2 regions of the Klebsiella sp. NPDC088457 genome follow, and region 2 is predicted to be linked to the other one. Evidence: predicted binding sites of a transcription regulator. Region 2 holds the regulator's gene; the other holds the start of a gene.

Region 1 (3,390 bases), on a different contig from region 2:
CAGGCGCGCGGTTTCAATGAAGAAGATTTCGCCCGTTCGCACCCTGCCGGCGCGCTTGGCGCGCGCCTGCTGAATAAAGTACACCATCTGATGCGCCGCGATGCCGATGTGCCGCGCGTCGATCTCGACACCCGGGTCATGGACGCGATGCTGGAGCTGAGCCGCACCGGGCTGGGGCTGGTCGCGGTTTGCGATGCGCAGAACCGCGTGCAGGGCGTTTTCACCGACGGCGACCTGCGTCGCTGGCTGGTGGGCGGCGGGACCCTGGATGATGTCGTCAACGCGGCCATGACCCGCAACGGCGTCACCTTACAGGCGCAGAGCCGTGCGGTGGAGGCCAAAGAGCGCCTGATGAAGCATAAAATCAGCGCCGCCCCGGTGGTCGATGAAAACGGTCACCTGGTGGGGGCGATTAACCTGCAGAACTTTTATCAGGCCGGGATTCTTTAAGCCCCAGACGCTTCGCCAGCCGGTGCAGGTTGGCGACGTCCAGTTCCAGGGCACGGGCCGCCGCCGCCCAGTTACGCTGGTTATCCGCCAGCGCCCTGGCAATCGCCTCACGCTGGAATGCCTCGGTCGCCGCACGGAGATTGAACGCCCGCAGCGGCGCGGCCGGCGTTGCGGCAGGCCGCTCAGGCACATCGCCGGCAAACTGAAAATGCGCCGGTTCCAGCCGTACGTCATTGCCGGCCTGCGTCGCCCTTGCCAGCACCACCGCACGGTGAATCGCATGTTCCAGCTCGCGCACGTTGCCGGGCCACGGCCACTCGCGCAGCTTCGCCCGCGTCGCGTCGCTTAACAGCACCTGCGCCAGCCCCATCCGCGAACGGCACTGTTCGCAGAAATAGCCCGCCAGCAGCACCGCGTCATCTTCCCGATCGCGTAGCGCCGGAACCGACAGCGGAAACACGCTCAGGCGGTGGTACAAATCGGCGCGAAAGCGCCCCGCAACCACCTCCTGGCGCAGATCGCGGTTGGTGGCCGCCAGCACCCGCACGTCAACCCGCAGGCTGCGATCGTCGCCGACGCGTTGGATATCGCCATACTGCAATACGCGCAGCAGCTTGGCCTGCAGCGCCAGCGACAGTTCGCCGATCTCATCGAGGAATAAGGTGCCGTTATCGGCCATTTCAAACTTGCCGCTGCGGTTGCTGATCGCCCCGGTAAAGGCCCCTTTCACATGCCCGAACAGCTCGCTCTCCGCCACGCTCTCCGGCAGCGCCGCGCAGTTGAGATAGACCAGCGGATTGGCGGCGCGCGGCGACCCCTGATGCACCGCTTTCGCCACCAGCTCTTTACCGGTGCCGGTTTCGCCGCTAATCAGCACGTTCAAATCCGACGCGGCGACAATATCGATCTCTTTTTTCAGCTGCCGCATCGGCGCCGACAGGCCGATAATCTCCTGACGTTCGGCAGGCGAATAGCTTACGTTCGCCTCCGGGAGCACGTTCTGATTCTCCAGGCGGGCGATAAGCAGCGCATTATTCAACGCCCCCGCCACCAGCGCCGCAATCAGGCGCAGCTCTTCATCACTGAAGCTGTCGAAACGGTCGGCATCCATCCCGTCGAGGGTCAGCGCGCCGATCAGCGTTTGCCCGGCGAACAGCGGCAGCCCCACGCAGGCGTGAACTTTCAGGCTCTCCTGGCCTGGAATCAGCCCGTCATAGGGATCGGGCAGATCGCTGTCCGCCGGGAAACGCACCACGTCGCCGGCGCGGGCAATGGCCTCCAGCCGCGGATGCCCTTCCAGCGCAAAACGCCGCCCCAGCACATCCTGAGCCAGCCCGTCGATGGCCAGCGGCACGAACTGACGCGCGTCATAGCGCAGCAGCGCCGAGGCATCGCAGCCCAGCGCCTGCCGCAGGGTGGCGATCAGTCGCGAAAAACGGTCGGCATGACCAATATCGCTTTGTAAATCAATGGCGATTTTCGCCAGCACGTCCACGGAAAAGCTCATCGTCGCCTCATTGTCTTTTTGACAGTGACCATTGTCATAACGACTATTTTAATCATTGTCATTTTGACAGCAACCTTTTTAACCAGAAACACAAAACACATTAACAATCAATAAATTAAAAAGTTGGCACGCAACTTGATATAAGCAAGACATCTTATTTGAACACGCTGAATTAATTGAGGTTGCTATGTCTATTCTGGTTAAAAATAACATTCATTGGGTTGGCCAACGTGACTGGGAAGTGCGTGATTTCCACGGGACGGAATATAAAACGCTGCGCGGCAGCAGCTATAACAGCTATCTCATCCGTGAAGAAAAAAATGTGCTGATCGATACCGTAGATCATAAATTCAGCCGCGAGTTCGTGCAGAACCTGCGTAGCGAAATCGATCTCGCCGATATCGACTACATCATCATTAACCATGCGGAAGAGGACCATGCCGGCGCGCTGACCGAACTGATGAACAGCATCCCGGACACCCCGATTTACTGCACCGCGAACGCCATCGACTCCATTACCGGCCACCACCATCACCCGGAATGGAATTTCAAGGTGGTAAAAACCGGCGACAGCCTCGACATCGGTAATGGCAAACAGCTGATCTTCGTCGAAACGCCGATGCTGCACTGGCCGGACAGCATGATGACCTACATGACCGGCGACGCGGTGCTGTTCAGCAACGACGCCTTCGGCCAGCACTACTGCGACGAACATCTGTTTAACGACGAAGTCGATCAGAGCGAGCTGTTCGAACAGTGCCAGCGCTACTACGCCAATATCCTGACGCCGTTCAGCCGGCTGGTGACGCCAAAAATTACCGAGATCCTCGGCTTCAATCTGCCGGTGGATATGATTGCCACCTCCCATGGCGTGGTGTGGCGCGACAACCCGACGCAGATCGTTGAGCTGTATCTGAAATGGGCCGCCGATTATCAGGAAGACCGGATTACCATTTTCTACGACACCATGTCGAACAACACTCGCATGATGGCCGACGCTATCGCCCAGGGGATTACCGACGTTGACCCACGGGTGGCGGTGAAAATCTTTAACGTTGCCCGCAGCGATAAAAACGACATTCTGACCAACGTATTCCGATCGAAAGGCGTGCTGGTGGGCACCTCCACCATGAACAACGTGATGATGCCGAAAATCGCCGGCCTGGTGGAAGAGATGACCGGCCTGCGTTTTCGCAACAAACGCGCCAGCGCCTTTGGTTCCCACGGCTGGAGCGGCGGTGCGGTAGACCGCCTGTCCACCCGTTTACAGGATGCCGGTTTTGAAATGTCCCTCAGCCTGAAAGCGAAATGGCGCCCGGATATGAACGCGCTGGAACTGTGTCGCGAACACGGGCGTGAAATCGCCCGCCAGTGGGCCCTCTCCCCGCTGCCGGTCGCTGAAACCATTCCCGCGCCGCAGCAGGAAGCCTGCG
Region 2 (3,390 bases):
GTCGCTGGATATGCAGGGTAATGTTGTCACCTTTACCGGTAATGTCGTCGTCACCCAGGGGACTATCAAAATCAACGCCGATAAGGTGGTGGTGACCCGTCCGGGCGGTGAAAGAGGCAAAGAAGTGATCGACGGTTACGGCAACCCGGCCACCTTCTACCAGATGCAGGACAACGGTAAACCGGTGAAAGGCCGGGCGTCAAAGATGCACTATGAATTGCAGAACGATTTTGTGGTGCTGACCGGCAACGCACACCTGGATCAGCTCGACAGCAATATCCAGGGCGACAAGATCACCTATCTGGTGAAAGAGCAGAAAATGCAGGCGTTCAGCAATAAAGGCGGACGCGTGACGACGGTTCTGGTTCCTTCGCAGCTGCAAGACAAAAGCACCAACCAGCAAAAGAAGGGTAACTAATTCGTTATGGCAACATTAACCGCAAAGAATCTCGCCAAAGCGTACAAAGGCCGCCGCGTGGTGGAAGATGTCAGTCTGACCGTGAATTCCGGCGAGATTGTCGGTCTGCTCGGCCCCAACGGCGCCGGTAAAACCACGACCTTCTACATGGTGGTCGGCATTGTGCCGCGCGACGCCGGCAATATTATCATCGACGATGAAGATATCAGCCTGCTGCCGCTGCACGCGCGCGCGCGCCGGGGCATCGGCTATCTGCCGCAGGAAGCCTCCATTTTCCGTCGTCTGAGCGTTTACGATAACCTGATGGCGGTGTTGCAGATTCGGGACGACCTCAGCAGCGAACAGCGTGAAGACCGCGCGAAAGAACTGATGGAAGAGTTTCACATTGAGCATCTGCGCGACAGCCTCGGTCAGGCGCTGTCCGGCGGTGAACGCCGCCGCGTCGAAATTGCCCGTGCGCTGGCCGCCAACCCGAAATTTATCCTGCTGGATGAACCCTTTGCCGGCGTTGACCCCATTTCCGTTATCGATATCAAACGCATCATCGAACACCTGCGCGACAGCGGTCTTGGGGTGCTGATCACCGACCATAACGTCAGGGAAACGCTGGCCGTCTGCGAACGCGCGTATATCGTCAGCCAGGGCCACCTGATCGCCCATGGCACGCCGCAGCAAATCCTTGAAGACGAGCAGGTTAAGCGCGTGTATCTTGGGGAAGACTTCAGACTCTGATAGGGTAGAGGTTACAGACGTTTTAGCCGGAGATATTAGCCCTGAATATGAAGCAAGGTTTGCAATTAAGGCTAAGCCAACAGCTTGCCATGACGCCACAACTGCAACAGGCCATACGTTTGTTGCAGCTGTCCACGTTAGAACTCCAGCAGGAACTCCAGCAGGCGCTGGAGAGTAATCCATTGCTTGAGCAAACCGATCTTCACGATGAGGTAGATACCAAAGAGGTCGAGGACCGCGAATCGCTGGATACCGTCGACGCTCTTGAACAAAAAGATATGCCGGAAGAGCTGCCGCTCGACGCTAGCTGGGATGAAATCTACACCGCCGGCACGCCGTCGGGAAACGGCGTCGATTATCAGGACGACGAGCTGCCTATCTATCAAGGCGAAACGACCCAAAGTCTGCAGGATTACCTGATGTGGCAGGTGGAGCTGACGCCGTTCACCGATACCGATCGCGCGATCGCCACCTCTATCGTCGATGCCGTCGATGACACCGGCTACCTCACAATTCGGGTGGAGGATATTGTCGAGAGCATCGACGATGACGAAATCGGTCTGGAAGAGGTGGAAGCGGTGCTGAAGCGCATCCAGCGTTTCGACCCCGTCGGCGTAGCGGCCAAAGATCTGCGCGACTGTCTGCTGGTACAACTTTCACAATACGCCAAAGAGACGCCGTGGCTGGAAGAAGCCCGGCTTATCATCAGCGAGCATCTCGATCTGCTCGCTAACCATGACTTCCGCTCCCTGATGCGCGTCACGCGACTCAAAGAAGAGGTGCTGAAAGAAGCGGTTAACCTGATCCAGTCTCTCGACCCGCGTCCCGGTCAGTCGATCCAGACCAGCGAGCCGGAATACGTCATTCCCGACGTTCTGGTGCGAAAGGTTAGCGATCGCTGGGTGGTCGAGCTTAATTCCGATAGCATCCCGCGCCTGAAAATCAACCAGCAGTACGCGGCGATGGGTAACAGCGCGCGCAACGACGCGGACAGCCAGTTTATCCGCAGCAACCTGCAGGAGGCCCGCTGGCTTATCAAGAGCCTGGAAAGCCGCAATGATACGCTGCTGCGCGTCAGCCGCTGCATCGTCGAGCAACAGCAGGCCTTCTTCGATCAGGGCGAAGAGTTTATGAAACCGATGGTTCTGGCGGATATCGCCCAGGCCGTCGAAATGCATGAATCCACGATTTCACGCGTGACCACCCAAAAATATCTACACAGTCCACGCGGTATTTTTGAGCTCAAGTATTTCTTCTCCAGCCATGTGAACACCGAAGGCGGCGGCGAGGCATCGTCGACGGCTATTCGTGCGCTGGTGAAGAAGTTAATCGCCGCGGAGAACCCCGCGAAGCCGTTGAGTGACAGTAAGCTCACCACCATCCTGTCCGAACAGGGTATCATGGTGGCACGCCGTACCGTCGCTAAGTACCGAGAGTCTTTATCCATTCCGCCGTCTAACCAGCGTAAACAACTGGTCTGACCCAACCGATAAGGAAGACACTATGCAGCTCAACATTACAGGACACAACGTCGAAATCACCCCCGCGCTGCGCGACTTCGTCACTGCGAAGTTCAGCAAACTGGAGCAGTTTTTCGACAGGATCAATCAGGTCTATATTGTGTTAAAAGTAGAGAAGGTGACGCAAATTGCGGATGCCAATCTGCATGTCAACGGTGGCGAAATCCATGCCAGTGCGGAAGGGCAGGATATGTATGCCGCTATCGATGGTCTTATCGATAAGCTGGCACGACAGTTAACAAAACATAAAGATAAACTAAAACAACACTAATTGTCCGGGCGTCGCCCTGGCCGGCTGCCAGCTCTCATCGGCGGCCGGCAAGGGGCGCGCTCAGGTGAAATTATGATGAACAACGATTCGGCTCTACAACTGAGCAATGTCCTGAACCAGGAATGTACCCGTAGCCAGGTTCACTGCCAGAGTAAAAAGCGCGCGCTGGAGATTATCAGTGAGCTGGCAGCTAAACAGTTAGGCCTGCCGCCGCAGCTGGTATTTGAAGCGATCCTCACCCGTGAGAAAATGGGCAGTACCGGGATTGGCAATGGCATTGCGATTCCCCACGGTAAGCTCGAAGAGGACACGCTGCGCGCCGTCGGCGTATTTGTCCAGCTGGAAACGCCGATCGCCTTTGATGCGATCGACAACCAGCCTGTCGATCTGCTGTTTGCGCTTCTGGTGCCGGCCGATCAGACCAAAACCCATCTGCATACGCTCTCGTT

What was found. The regulator sigma-54, encoded in region 2, starts transcription at its own class of promoters, with help from an activator protein. The targets are predictions, from matches to a motif close to GTTGGCACANNTTTCGCTNT.
Region 1: the regulator sigma-54 is predicted to act here: its motif matches at 2,080-2,099, upstream of norV (anaerobic nitric oxide reductase flavorubredoxin).

The regions. Positions count from the first base shown of each region.
Region 1 covers NZ_JBJDNH010000021.1:23,709-27,098, reverse strand. The annotation lists gene gutQ (arabinose-5-phosphate isomerase GutQ) at 1-450, shown strand, start outside; gene norR (nitric oxide reductase transcriptional regulator NorR) at 413-1,957, opposite strand; gene norV (anaerobic nitric oxide reductase flavorubredoxin) at 2,145-3,390, shown strand, end outside.
Region 2 covers NZ_JBJDNH010000028.1:15,952-19,341, forward strand. The annotation lists gene lptA (lipopolysaccharide ABC transporter substrate-binding protein LptA) at 1-418, shown strand, start outside; gene lptB (LPS export ABC transporter ATP-binding protein) at 425-1,150, shown strand; gene rpoN (RNA polymerase factor sigma-54) at 1,198-2,631, shown strand; gene hpf (ribosome hibernation promoting factor) at 2,654-2,941, shown strand; gene ptsN (PTS IIA-like nitrogen regulatory protein PtsN) at 3,014-3,390, shown strand, end outside.